One region of the Brevibacterium sp. SIMBA_078 genome, then DNA from elsewhere that is predicted to be linked to it. Evidence: predicted binding sites of a transcription regulator. Region 1 holds the regulator's gene; each other region holds the start of a gene.
The links. The regulator HspR, encoded in region 1, represses chaperone genes until heat shock. The targets are predictions, from matches to a motif close to AAGTTGAGTCNNNNNGACTCAACTT.
Positions count from the first base shown of each region.

Region 2: SB749_RS13940 (ATP-dependent Clp protease ATP-binding subunit) is a predicted target of HspR. The motif match lies at 2,464-2,488, and genes of this name have one in related genera.
Region 3: clpB (ATP-dependent chaperone ClpB) is a predicted target of HspR. The motif match lies at 1,705-1,729, and genes of this name have one in related genera.

Region 1 covers NZ_JAWRYQ010000001.1:607,642-611,835, reverse strand. Annotated here, with positions in the region: gene dnaK (molecular chaperone DnaK) at 1-518, shown strand, start outside; gene SB749_RS02755 (nucleotide exchange factor GrpE) at 518-1,183, shown strand; gene SB749_RS02750 (DnaJ C-terminal domain-containing protein) at 1,365-2,378, shown strand; gene SB749_RS02745 (heat shock protein transcriptional repressor HspR) at 2,393-2,830, shown strand; gene SB749_RS02740 (purine-cytosine permease family protein) at 3,045-4,194, shown strand, end outside.
Region 2 covers NZ_JAWRYQ010000003.1:448,967-453,160, reverse strand. Annotated here, with positions in the region: gene SB749_RS13950 (DHA2 family efflux MFS transporter permease subunit) at 1-1,683, opposite strand, end outside; gene SB749_RS13945 (TetR/AcrR family transcriptional regulator) at 1,680-2,330, opposite strand; gene SB749_RS13940 (ATP-dependent Clp protease ATP-binding subunit) at 2,507-4,194, shown strand, end outside.
Region 3 covers NZ_JAWRYQ010000001.1:760,030-764,223, forward strand. Annotated here, with positions in the region: gene SB749_RS03405 (Na+/H+ antiporter) at 96-1,673, shown strand; gene clpB (ATP-dependent chaperone ClpB) at 1,791-4,194, shown strand, end outside.

The sequences.
Region 1 (4,194 bases):
AGATCGAGGTCGCCTTCGACATCGACGCCAACGGCATCGTCCACGTGTCGGCCACCGACAAGGGCACCGGCACCGAGCAGTCGATGACGATCACCGGCGGTTCCGCACTGCCGAAGGAAGACATCGACCGCATGGTCCGCGAGGCCGAGGAGCACGCTGAAGAGGACAAGAAGCGCCGTGAGGCTGCCGACGTCCGCAACAACGCGGAGAACCTCGCCTACCAGACCGAGAAGCTGCTGACCGACAACGCCGACAAGCTGCCGGAAGAGCTCAAGACCGAGATGCAGGGCGACGTCGACGCCGTCAAGGAAGCCCTCAAGGGTGAAGACGACGACGCCGTGAAGAGCGCCTACGACGAGCTCGTGGAGAACCAGCAGAAGATCGGCGAAGCCATCTACAGCCAGCAGGGCGGTGCCGAAGGCGCCGAAGCTGCCGGTGAGGGCGCAGCCGATGCAAGCGCCGACGACGATGTCGTCGACGCAGAAGTTGTCGACGATGAGGATGAGGAGAAGAAGTAATGACTGCCGAGGGCAACGACAAGTCGTCCGAGGAGCCAGGCTTCACCTTCAGTGACAAGCGCCGGGTCGATCCGAACACCGGTGAGGTCCGTCCCGAGGCCGACGCCCAGTCGGCCTCGGCCGGGGCCGGCGAGGAGCCGACCGCGGACCCGAACGCCGAACAGGCCGATGCCAGCGACCTCGGTGTGGACATCCCGTCCGACGCCTCGGGTCTCGAGGACATCGAGCCGGAGGCCGAGCCCGAACCGGGTTCGGAGGCAGCGGGATACCTGGCCGACCTCAAGCGCATCAACGCCGAATATGCGGCCTACCGGATGCGCGCCGACCGCGAACGTGAGCGTGCGGCACTCGGCGGCACGATCAAGGTCGTCGAGGCCCTGATCCCCGTGCTCGACGAGGTCAAGCTCGCTCGCGACAACGGCGATGTCACCGGGCCTTTCGAGACCCATGTGAACAAGCTCGTCGAATCGCTGAACAAGATCGGCGTCGAACAGTACGGAGAGGTCGGCGACGAATTCGACCCGAACATCCACGAGGCGCTCATGCAGCAACCTTCGGATGAGGTCGAGAATCCGACGCTCTTCCTGGTCATGCAGCCGGGCTACCGGATCGGGGAGCGCATCATCCGCGCCGCCCGCGTCGGTGTCCAGCAGCCGGAGGACTGAGCAGCGACCATGATCGCCGAGGCAGCCGCCCGCCCCGTACGCCGGTTCACCGACGTACGGGGCCGGGGAACCGCCTCGGCGGCGGTCCGGATCTTCGGGGCATTGCCCCGGGGATGCGGATTGTGAGAGGACAAGTGAATACCCTGATGACAGGATTGATTGGAAGGAAAGGAGGTGCCAGGTGAATACCGGACCTCAGAATGATTGGTTCGACAAGGACTTCTACAAAACCCTCGGCGTCTCCAAGGATGCTTCCGACGCCGAGATCAAGAAGGCTTATCGCAAGCTCGCGCGCAAGTATCACCCGGACGCCAACCCCGGTGATGAGAAGGCCGAGGAGAAGTTCAAGGAGATCGGCCAGGCCCACCAGGTGCTCTCCGACAGGGAATCCCGGGCCCAGTACGATCAGGTCCGCGCCATGGGCGGCGGCGCCAGGTTCAGCGCCGGTTCCGGTGGGCCCGGCGGGGCTGCCGGCGGCGGATTCGACGACGTGTTCTCCGACCTTTTCGGAGGCGGCGGACGCACCCGGACCCGCACGACCTACGGCGGTGGGGGAGACGTTCCCCCGGACCTGGCGGATCTGCTCGGCGGATTCGGCGGAGGTTTCGGCGGTGGCGGTTACGGCGGCTACCAGCCTCCGGTCAAGGGCGGCGACATCAAGTCGAGTACGACGCTGTCGTTCACCGAAGCGATCAACGGTGCCTCGGTGAAGCTGAACATGCCCGGCGGGAAGCCGCTGACCGTGCGGACACCGATCGGGGTCAAGGACGGGCAGAAGATCCGCCTGGCCGGCAAGGGCAAGACCAGCCCCAACGGCGGCGAGCCCGGTGACGTCATCCTCACCGTGCACGTGAGTCCGCACCCGGTCTTCACCCGCGATGGTGACAACCTGCGGATGGATCTGCCGATCAGCTTCGACGAGGCGGCCCTCGGCGCCGAGGTCAAGGTGCCGACCCTGGGCGGAATGCCCGTCAAGGTCAAGGTTGCACCGGGGACACCCTCGGGACGGACCCTGCGCGTCCGGGGCAAAGGTGTGAAGACGAAGAAGGGCTCCGGCGATCTGCTGGCGACAGTCCAGATCGTGGTGCCGAAGAATCTGTCCAAGGAAGCCAAACAAGCGGTCGAGTCCTTCAAGGCCGCCACCGAAGGTGAGGATCCACGCGCCGGCTTGCTGGACAAAGCCAAGGCCAGCTGAGGTGGTGAATCACAATGCACATTTCATCGAGTGCGGCGGTGTATGTCATCTCGGTGGCCGCGGATCTGGCGGGCATGCACCCGCAGACGCTGCGGCAGTATGACCGACTGGGTCTCGTCTCTCCGGAACGCACTGCGGGCCGGGGTCGGCGTTATTCCGGGAAGGACATCGCCAAGTTGCGACTGATCCAGCAGCTGTCGCAGGTCGAGGGAGTCAACCTCGTCGGGATCAAGAAGATCATCGACCTGCAGAATCAGGTCGACGCGCTCAAGAGCCGCAATGAGGAGCTCGAGGACGAAGTTCGGGCACGAAGGTCGGCGCAGGAACGCGATGCGCGTGTCTTCGCCGCCGGCACCGCCGGCGATGTCGTGTCGATCGCTCGCGGCCGCCGTCCGCAAGGGCGGCCCGAACCCGGCGCTCTGGTCCTCTACAACCGGTACCGGCGGCGCTGACCCGGTTCCTGCTGGGACGGCGATGATAGAGAAGGGCACGAACCCGCGTGGGGTTCGCGCCCTTCTCTATCTGCGCTGAATGATCATTGGGCACCGATCCGGTGCCCACAATGTCCCCTGCCGACATCTGCCCGAAACAGAACCGACATGTGCGGAAACAATCGACTGCGATGATTGTCGTTGACATGGCCGACGCACACGTCAGGAACGCGCAATGACACTGTCTCCGAGCAGGACCACAGCACCTCCCGAGCCGCGGAACGAAGCAAAGCTCGCCGCCTCTGAGAGCCTCGAGGACTACACGCTCCGCTTCGCCCCCAGGTCGTACCGGAAATGGGCGCCGGGGGTCGTCGCGACGAGTGCGCTGGGCGGCATCGCCTACCTCGCCGACTTCTCGATCGGTGCAAACATCGGCATCGCCCACGGCACGGCGAACGGCATCCTCGGCATCCTCGTCGCGGCCCTCATCATCTTCCTCACCGGATGGCCGCTGGCGTTCTACGCCGCCCGCTACAACCTCGACCTCGATCTCATCACCCGCGGGTCGGGCTTCGGCTACTACGGGTCCGTCATCACCAACGTCATCTTCGCGACCTTCACCTTCATCTTCTTTGCCCTCGAAGGTTCGATCATGGCTCAGGGACTCTACCTCGGCCTCGGCATTCCCCGGCCGATCGGCTACCTCGTGTCCACCGTGCTCATCTTCCCGCTGGTCATCTACGGCATGAAGGTCCTCGCCAAGCTGCAGGTCTCCACGACCCCGCTGTGGCTGCTGCTCATGGTCATCCCCGTCGGCTACCTCATCGCCTGGCAGCCGGAATCGGTCGCCGACTTCTTCGCCTACACCGGCGAGGAGGGCGAAGGGGCGAACTTCGCCTCGGTCATGCTCGCCGCCGGAGTCTGCCTCTCGCTCATCGCCCAGATCGCCGAACAGATCGACTACCTGCGTTTCATGCCGCCGCGCACCCCCGAGAACCGGCGGTGCTGGTGGGCCGCCGTCATCCTCGCGGGGCCCGGTTGGGTGATCTTCGGGGCCACGAAGCAGATCATCGGCATGTTCCTCGCGGTCTACCTCATCGCCAACGTTCCCGGCGCCGTGAGCTTCGCGAACGAACCCGTCCAGCAGTTCCTCGCCACCTATCAGCAGATGATGCCGCAATGGCTGGCTCTCTTCCTCGCCGTGGTGCTCGTCGTCATCTCCCAGGTGAAGATCAATGTCACCAACGCCTACTCGGGGTCGCTGGCATGGACGAACTCCTACACCCGGATCACGAAGCGCTATCCCGGGCGGATCACCTTCCTCATCGTCAACCTGCTCATCGCGCTGGCGCTGATGGAGTTGAATATGTTCGACTTCCTCAACG
Region 2 (4,194 bases), on a different contig from region 1:
GATCTCATCGTTGACGGAGCTCGTGCCCGAGGGGGTCAGCGAACCAGGCTGTTCGACGACAGCGATGCTGTCGGTTGCGACGACCTCACGCTGATGGTCCGCCGGGGCACCTGCATCGAGCTTCGTGGCCAGAGCCTTCTCGCGAACGAACATGAGGATGACGGCCGCGATGATTCCCAGCGGGCAGACCCACAGGAAGATCGGCACCAGCGCATCGCTGTACGCATTGACGATGATCGAATGGATCGGATCGGGCAGCGACTTGACCACCTCGGGGGTCAGTGAGTTCGACCCCGTGCCCTTCATCGCCTGGGCGCCCTGAGGTCCCAGGGACTTGATGCCGTCCTCGAGGTTGGATGCCAGCCGCGAGGTGAAGAGCGAACCGATCAGCGACATGCCCAGCGTGCCGCCGATCTGCCGGAAGAAGTTGTTCGACGCCGTCGCCGTGCCGACCATCGCGACCGGGAACGAGTTCTGGACGATGAGCACGAGCATCTGCATCGACAGTCCCAGGCCGAGGCCCAGCACACACAGGCAGCCGATGACGACGAGAACGTTCTGGTCGGCCGTGACGAAGGTCCCCATGAGGAAGAGGGCGACGCCGACGATCGCGCTGCCGAGCACCGGGTACCACTTGTACCGTCCCGTCTTCGAGACGACGAAGCCGATGATGACCGAGCTCGGCAGCATCACGGCCATCATGGGCACCATGAGGAGCCCGGCCTTCGTCGCTTCGATCCCGTGGGCCATCTGCAGGAACGTGGGCATGTACGAGAGGACGCCGAACATGCCGATGGCGATGCACATGCCGGCGATCGTGCAGAGGACGAAGTTCGTGTCCTTGAACACGAACATCGGGATGACGGGTTCGGGCACAGCCTGTTCGACGAAGACGAAGACGACGGCGCTGATGACGGCGATGGCGATGAGTCCGATGATGATCGGATCGTCCCAGTCGTACTGATGTCCGCCCCACGAAGTCGTGAGGATGAGCGCCGAGGTGAATTCGGCGATGAGGATCATGCCCGCGACATCGACATGGCGTTTGACCGACCGGTCCGACTTGGGGACCTTGAGGAAGAGGATGGCGGCGATGAGGGCGAGCACGCCGAACGGCAGGTTGAGGGCGAACGTCCAGCGCCAGCCCGGACCCTCGGTGATCCAGCCGCCGATCAGCGGTCCCGCCACCGAGGTGACCGCGAAGTTCGCTCCCATGATGCCCATGTACGGGCCGCGCTTGCGAGCCGGCACAACCGCGGCGATGAGAGCCTGCGAGAGGATGATGAGACCGCCGCCGCCGAGGCCTTGAATGACGCGTGCGGTGATGAGGACGGCCATGTTGTGGGCCAGGAAGCCGACGACCGAACCGAGGATGAACATGCAGATGGCGAAGATGAAGATCTTCTTCCGGTTGAACGAATCGCCCAGCTTGCCGTAGATCGGCATCATGATCGTCGACGCCAGCATGAACGCCGTCGAGACCCACAGCATCTGGTCGACGCCGTTGAGGTCGCCGACGATGGTCGGCAGGGCCGTGGCCAGCATGGTCTGGTTGAGCGAGAACATGAACATTGCCAGCATCAGGCCGGTGAACAGCAGGATCACCGACGAGGTCTCGATCTCCGGCTCCTCCTCGGCGCCGTGCTGCCTCTCGGCAGCGGGCTCAGTGGCGGTAGTGGTCATTTCAGCCTTTCTAAGAGGGTCAGGAACAGTTCGATCGAGGAGGTGAACGCCTGGTCCACTCGCTCGTCGTCCAATTCGTGTTCGGTGTCGAACCGCGCAGAGGCGAAAGCATGCTCGAGCGGGATGCTGCACAGCTGCGCGAGCATCCGCGTGGCCCGTGCGGCGGTGTCGTCATCGGCAAAGGTGATTCCGCGACGTTCGACCCGCCGGCGGATGCCGGTGATGATCTGCTCGGAGTAGTGCCGCTTCGTCTCCATGCTGAGCATGCCGAGGTGCGGATGCCGAGCCTGGATCGCGCGCAGCTTCTGCTTGTTCGCCGACCGCGGCAGCAGGAATTCGAACGCGGCGCGGATGGTGAAGGAGAGATCCTCCACCAGACGCTCGCGCCGGGGCTCGAAGTCCTCGATGAATCGCTGCAGAGCGGCGGCGATATCGTCAGAGGTCGTCAGTCCGACGATCGCCATCTCCTTGGTGGGGAAATAGTTGAAGAACGTGCGCGTCGAGACCTCCGCAGCTTCCGCGATCCGAGCCACGGTCACCTCGTCGAGCCCATGATCGAAGACGAGATCGACGGCCGCGGCGTGGATGGACGCGCGGCGCTCACGGGTCTGACGCTCGCGCAGGGATTCGGTCGGTTCGGAACTCACCAGAAAATTATGCACCTCTTGCAAATTTGCACCAAATGCAGAAATGCATCCGATGCATTTCTCGACGGTGATGTTGTTCACACTCCGTCGTCGGGCGGGCGACAGGTGGGAATATATGTCCGCATCCACCTGTTGATTGAGTCGTATACGCTCAACTTTGAAAGAGGAGGTCAGCTTTGGCCACATTCTTCGGACCCGCAGGCTCGGGCGGAGACTCGTTCGACGAGTTCCTCGCTCGTTTCCTCCAGGGACAGACCGGAGCCCGCCGAGGCCGTTCCGTCGACATCAACCGACTGCTGAGCAAGCGCAGCCACGAGGTCATCGAAGCGGCCGCGGAGTTCGCAGGACGACACGGTCAGTCCGAGGTCGACGCGCTCCACATCCTGCGCACCATGGTCGATGCCGAACCCGGAATCTCCGCCGTGCGCCAGGCCGGTGCCGATCCCGAGGCCATCGCCCATGCGATCGAAGAGCGCCTTCCGGCTGCAACCGACACCGAGGCGGATTCCACGCCCACACTGACCGGTTCGGCCCAGCGCGCCCTGCTCGACGCCTACCAGGTGGCGCGAGCGTTCGGGTCGACCTACATCGATCCCGAACACATGTTCTTCGCCTTCGTGCTCAACCAGGAGATGCCCGCCGGGCGGATCCTCGCGCAGGCAGGCGTCACCCAGGCCGCGCTGCAGGCCGGTGCCGAGGCGGCCGAAGCCGCAGGGATGCACCCCGGCCAGGAGGCCGAGGGTGAGGACGGTCAGGAATCAGTGCTGGAGAAGTTCGGCACGGACCTCACCGAGCTCGCCGCCGAGGGCAAGCTCGATCCCGTCATCGGCCGCTCGGAGGAGATCGAACAGACGATCGAGATCCTCGCCCGCCGGACGAAGAACAACCCGGTCCTCCTCGGTGAGGCCGGCGTTGGCAAGACCGCGGTCGCCGAAGGCCTCGCTCAGGCCATCCACTCGGGCGAAGTGCCCAAGCAGCTGCAGGGCAAGCGCATCATCGCTCTCGACATGCCCGGAATGCTCGCCGGCACCCGCTACCGCGGTGACTTCGAGGAGCGCCTGACCGGAGCACTCAACGAGATCGCCGATGACGGAGACATGATCGTCTTCGTCGACGAACTCCACACCCTCGTCGGTGCCGGAGGCAACGGCGAGGCGAACTCGATGGACGCCGGCAACATCCTCAAACCGCGCCTGGCCCGCGGCGATCTGCACATGATCGGCGCGACCACGCTCAAGGAGTACCGCACCATCGAGAAGGATTCGGCTCTCGAGCGTCGCTTCCAGCCGGTGACCGTGGGTGAGCCGAGCGTCGAGGATGCGGTGACGATCATCGACGGGCTCAAGGACCGCTACGCGGAGTTCCACGAGGTCACCTACACCGCCGAGGCGGTCCGTGCGGCCGTGGAGCTGTCGAACCGCTACATCACCGACCGCTTCCTGCCGGACAAGGCCATCGACCTCATCGATCAGGCCGGTGCCCGGATGTCGCTCAGGCGCGGACCCGCGGTCGATATCGACGCGCTCAAGCTCAATCTCTCCGAACTCGAAGCGGAGAAGAAGTCCGCTATCGAGGTGGAGGACTACGAGCGTGCCGGCCGTGTCCGCGATGAGATCAACGAGGTGACCGCCCGGATCGAATCCGCCGAGAACCCGGACGCGGAGGCCGCGAAGACCGCTGCCGCCGAGGCGATCATCGGTGAACAGGAGATCGCGCACGTGGTCTCCCGGGCCACCGGAATCCCGGCAGCACGGATGACGCAGAGCCAGAAGGCACGACTGGCGAACATGGAAGAGGTCCTCCACGACCGCGTGGTCGGACAGGATGAAGCCGTGACCGCCGTGTCGCGCGCGATCCGCCGCAG
Region 3 (4,194 bases), 150 kb from region 1:
CAAAGGTCGCCGGGCCCGGCGCGGAATCTGCGCAGACGATTTCCGCCCGCCTCCGGACTCATCCGCCCCGGTGGGAGCGGCTCGGAGGGACTGGCATGACCACACTGCTGATGATCATCGGATTCGGTGCCGCCACCTCGGTGGTGGTCGGGTTGGGGCAGAAGCTCAAACTTCCGTGGCCGGCGCTCATGGTCCTCATCGGCATCGCCGGTGCGTTCATCCCCACCTTCGCCGAGGTGGCCATCGATCCCGAGCTCGTCCTCCCCCTCTTCCTGCCGCCCCTGCTCTTCGCCGCCGCGCAGAAGACATCGTGGGCGCTGTTCGCGATCCGGTGGCGCACGATCCTCGGCATGTCCGTGGCGCTGGTCGGGGTGACCGTGGCCGCAGTCGCCGGTTCTGCGGTCTTCCTCATCCCCGGAATCACGATCGCCGCGGCCATCGCACTCGGCGCCATGCTCGCCCCACCCGACCCGGTCGCCGTCGAAGCCGTGGCCAGCACCGTGTCGATCCCGCGCCGCATCATGTCGACCCTGCAGAGCGAGGGCCTGTTCAACGACGCCGCTTCGCTGGTCATCTTCCAGACCGCGATGGCCGCGGTATTGGCCGGCACCGAGGTGGACTACGCAGATCTGGCCGTGTCGTTCGTCGTCTCCGCCGTCGTGGCGATCATCGTCGGCCTCGTCCTGTCTTTCGCCGCCTGGTGGGTGATGGAGAAGATCGATCACACGATCGCTCGCTCCTCCCTCATGCTCGTCCTGCCCTTCGGCGTCTACCTCGTGGCCGAGCACTTCCACGCCAGCGGGGTCATCGCCGTCGTCGTGGCCGCCCTCGAGGTGCGGCGCCGCGATGTCGAGGGCAACTCGGCGGAGCGGGTGACGCAGAATTCGACGTGGCAGGTCCTCGAGATGCTCATCACGGGAATCGCCTTCGGACTCATCGGCCTCGATCTGCGCCTCATCGTCGAATCCGAACACGCCGACCTCGGTCGCGCACTGCTCGCCGGCGGGCTCATCGCTCTCATCGTCGTCGCCGTCCGTTTCGTATGGCTGCTGCTCGGCACCCTCATCGAACGCAAGCGACGTGAGGAGGATCCGGATGCCGCACCTTTGAGCGTCCGCGATGCCACGCTGATGACCTGGGGCGGGATGCGCGGCCTCGCCACGGTCGCCCTGGCCCTGTCGATCCCGGCCACGACGAGTTCCGGTGCTCCGTTCCCCGGCCGGTCCTATGTCGTCGTCGCGGCCGCGGTGGTCCTGCTGCTCACTCTGGTGCTGGCGGGCCTGAGCTTTCCGACCGTCGTCGCTCTCCTCGGCATCGACGACGAGGCGGAGAAGGAACATCAGGCGACCAGGGACATCGCTCTGCGCGCCTACAAGGCCGCGATGCGTGAGATCAAGAACGATGACAGTCTGCCCGACGACGTCATCGAACCGCTGCGGGCACGGTTCAAAGTCCTGCACGATCAGCTCAGCGGAACCACCGATGACCAGGCGAGCTCGGAACAGGCGATGGCCTTCAAGGAACACCGGGAGCAGATGCTGGCCGTGCAGAAGAAAGCCATGCAGTCCGCCCGCGCCGAGGTGCTCAAGGCCCGGCGCGAACGCGGCACCGACCCGGAGATCGCCGACCGCGTGCTCCACCGCTTCGACCTCCAATCGGTCATCACGAGGTAGGGGCGGGCGGCGAAATACTTCTCGATTTTCAAAGTTGAGCGGAATAGACTCAACTTTGTCGGTGTTGTTCTTTTCGAGAGCTGAAATCAGCACAGATTCTGAGAAGGAGATGCGTACATGGACGCACAGATGACAACCAAATCCCGGGAGGCGCTGCAGACCGCGGTCAACGACGTCGTCGCCCGGAAGAACAACCAGATCGAACCGGCCCACCTCGTCGCGGCCCTGCTCGGCCAGCCCGATTCGCTCGCCGCGACCCTGCTGACGAAGGTCGGCGCCGACCCGCAGACCGTGCTGCGGTCCATCGAATCCGTGATCAGCGGGTTCCCCACCGTCAGCGGATCCACCGTCAGCCAGCCGGGACTCTCCCGCGCCGGCCTGGAGATGATGAACCTCGCACAGGAGGAGATGACGGCGCTCGGCGACCAGTTCGTCTCGACCGAGCACCTGCTGCTCGCCGCCGCGGCTGGCAAGGACGGCGCCGGCGAAGCGCTGCGCGCGAATGGGGCCAACAGGGACGCACTGCTCGCGGCCCTGCCCGAGCTGCGTGCCGGGAAGAAGGTCACCTCGGAGAACCCCGAAGAGACGATGCAGTCGCTGGAGAAGTTCGGCATCGACCTCACCGCCGTCGCCCGGGAAGGCAAGCTCGACCCGGTGATCGGCCGCGATAAGGAAGTGCGCCGCGTCGTGCAGGTGCTCTCCCGCAGGACGAAGAACAACCCCGTCCTCATCGGTGAGCCCGGCGTCGGCAAGACCTCCGTCGTCGAAGGCCTGGCCCAGCGGATCGTGGCCGGAGACGTGCCCGAATCGCTGCGCGACAAGACCCTCATCAGCCTCGACCTCTCCGCAATGGTCGCCGGTGCGAAGTACCGCGGCGAGTTCGAGGAGCGGTTCAAGGCCGTGCTCGAGGAGATCAAGAACGCCGACGGTCGGATCATCACCTTCATCGACGAACTCCACACGATCGTCGGTGCCGGTGCCGGCGGGGATTCCTCGATGGACGCGGGCAATATGCTCAAGCCGATGCTCGCCCGTGGTGAGCTCCGGATGATCGGTGCAACCACGCTGGACGAGTACCGCGAGAACATCGAGAAGGATCCCGCCCTGGAGCGGCGGTTCCAGCAGGTCTTCGTCGGTGAGCCCAGTGTCGAGGACACGATCGCGATCCTGCGCGGACTCAAGGAACGCTACGAGGCCCACCACAAGGTCTCGATCAACGACGGCGCCCTGGTCGCGGCCGCGACGATGTCGAACCGGTACATCACCGGCAGGCAGCTGCCGGACAAGGCCATCGACCTCGTCGACGAGGCGGCTTCCCGCCTGCGGATGGAGATCGATTCGGCTCCGGTCGAGATCGATGAGCTCCGCCGCGCCGTGGACCGCCTGAAGATGGAGGAGATGGCCCTGGCGAAGGAGACCGACTCCGCCTCGATCGAGAGGTTGAGTGCTCTGCGTGCCGATCTCGCCGACAAGGAGGAGGAGCTGCGCGGACTCGAAGCCAAATGGGAGTCCCAGCGTGCCGGCCTCAACCGGGTCGGTGAGCTGAAGACGAAGCTCGACGAGCTGCGTTCGGCCGCCGAGAAGGCCCAGCGCGACACGGACCTCGAGACCGCATCCCGTCTGCTCTACGGCGAGATCCCCGCCGTGCAGAAGGAGATCGCCGAAGCCGAAGCCGCCGAAGCCCAGGCCGAGGCGGGAGCGAATTCCGATCAGATGGTCTCGGACAAGGTCTCCAGCAACGACATCGCCGAGGTGGTCTCCTCGTGGACGGGCATCCCCGCCGGACGCCTCGTCCAGGGCGAGGTCGAGAAGCTGCTGGGAGCCGAGGGCATCCTCGGTGAGCGTCTCATCGGGCAGAAGAACGCCGTCGCCGCGGTCTCCGACGCCATCCGCCGTTCGCGGGCCGGTGTCGCAGACCCGGATCGTCCGACCGGTTCGTTCCTGTTCCTCGGACCCACCGGCGTCGGCAAAACGGAGCTCGCGAAGTCTCTCGCGGACTTCCTCTTCGACGACGAGAAGGCCCTGATCAGGATCGATATGAGCGAATACGGTGAGAAGCACACCGTGTCCCGCCTCGTCGGTGCCCCTCCGGGCTACGTCGGATACGACGAGGGCGGCCAACTCACCGAGGCGGTCCGCCGTCGCCCGTACTCCGTCGTCCTGCTCGACGAGGTGGAGAAGGCGCACCCGTCCGTGTTCGACATCCTGCTGCAGGTCCTCGACGACGGTCGGCTCACCGACGGTCAGGGACGCACGGTCGACTTCAGGAACACCATCCTGATCCTGACCTCGAACCTCGGTTCGCAGTTCCTCGTCGACAAGAGCCTCTCGACCGAGGAGCAGCGGAGCAAGGTGCTCGATGTCGTGCATGCGACGTTCAAGCCCGAGTTCCTCAACCGTCTCGATGACATCGTGCTCTTCGACGCGCTCAGCCAGACCGAACTCGCGTCGATCGTCGATCTGCAGATCTCGCACATGTCGCGCCGGCTCTCCGACCGTCGGGTTTCACTCGAGGTCACTC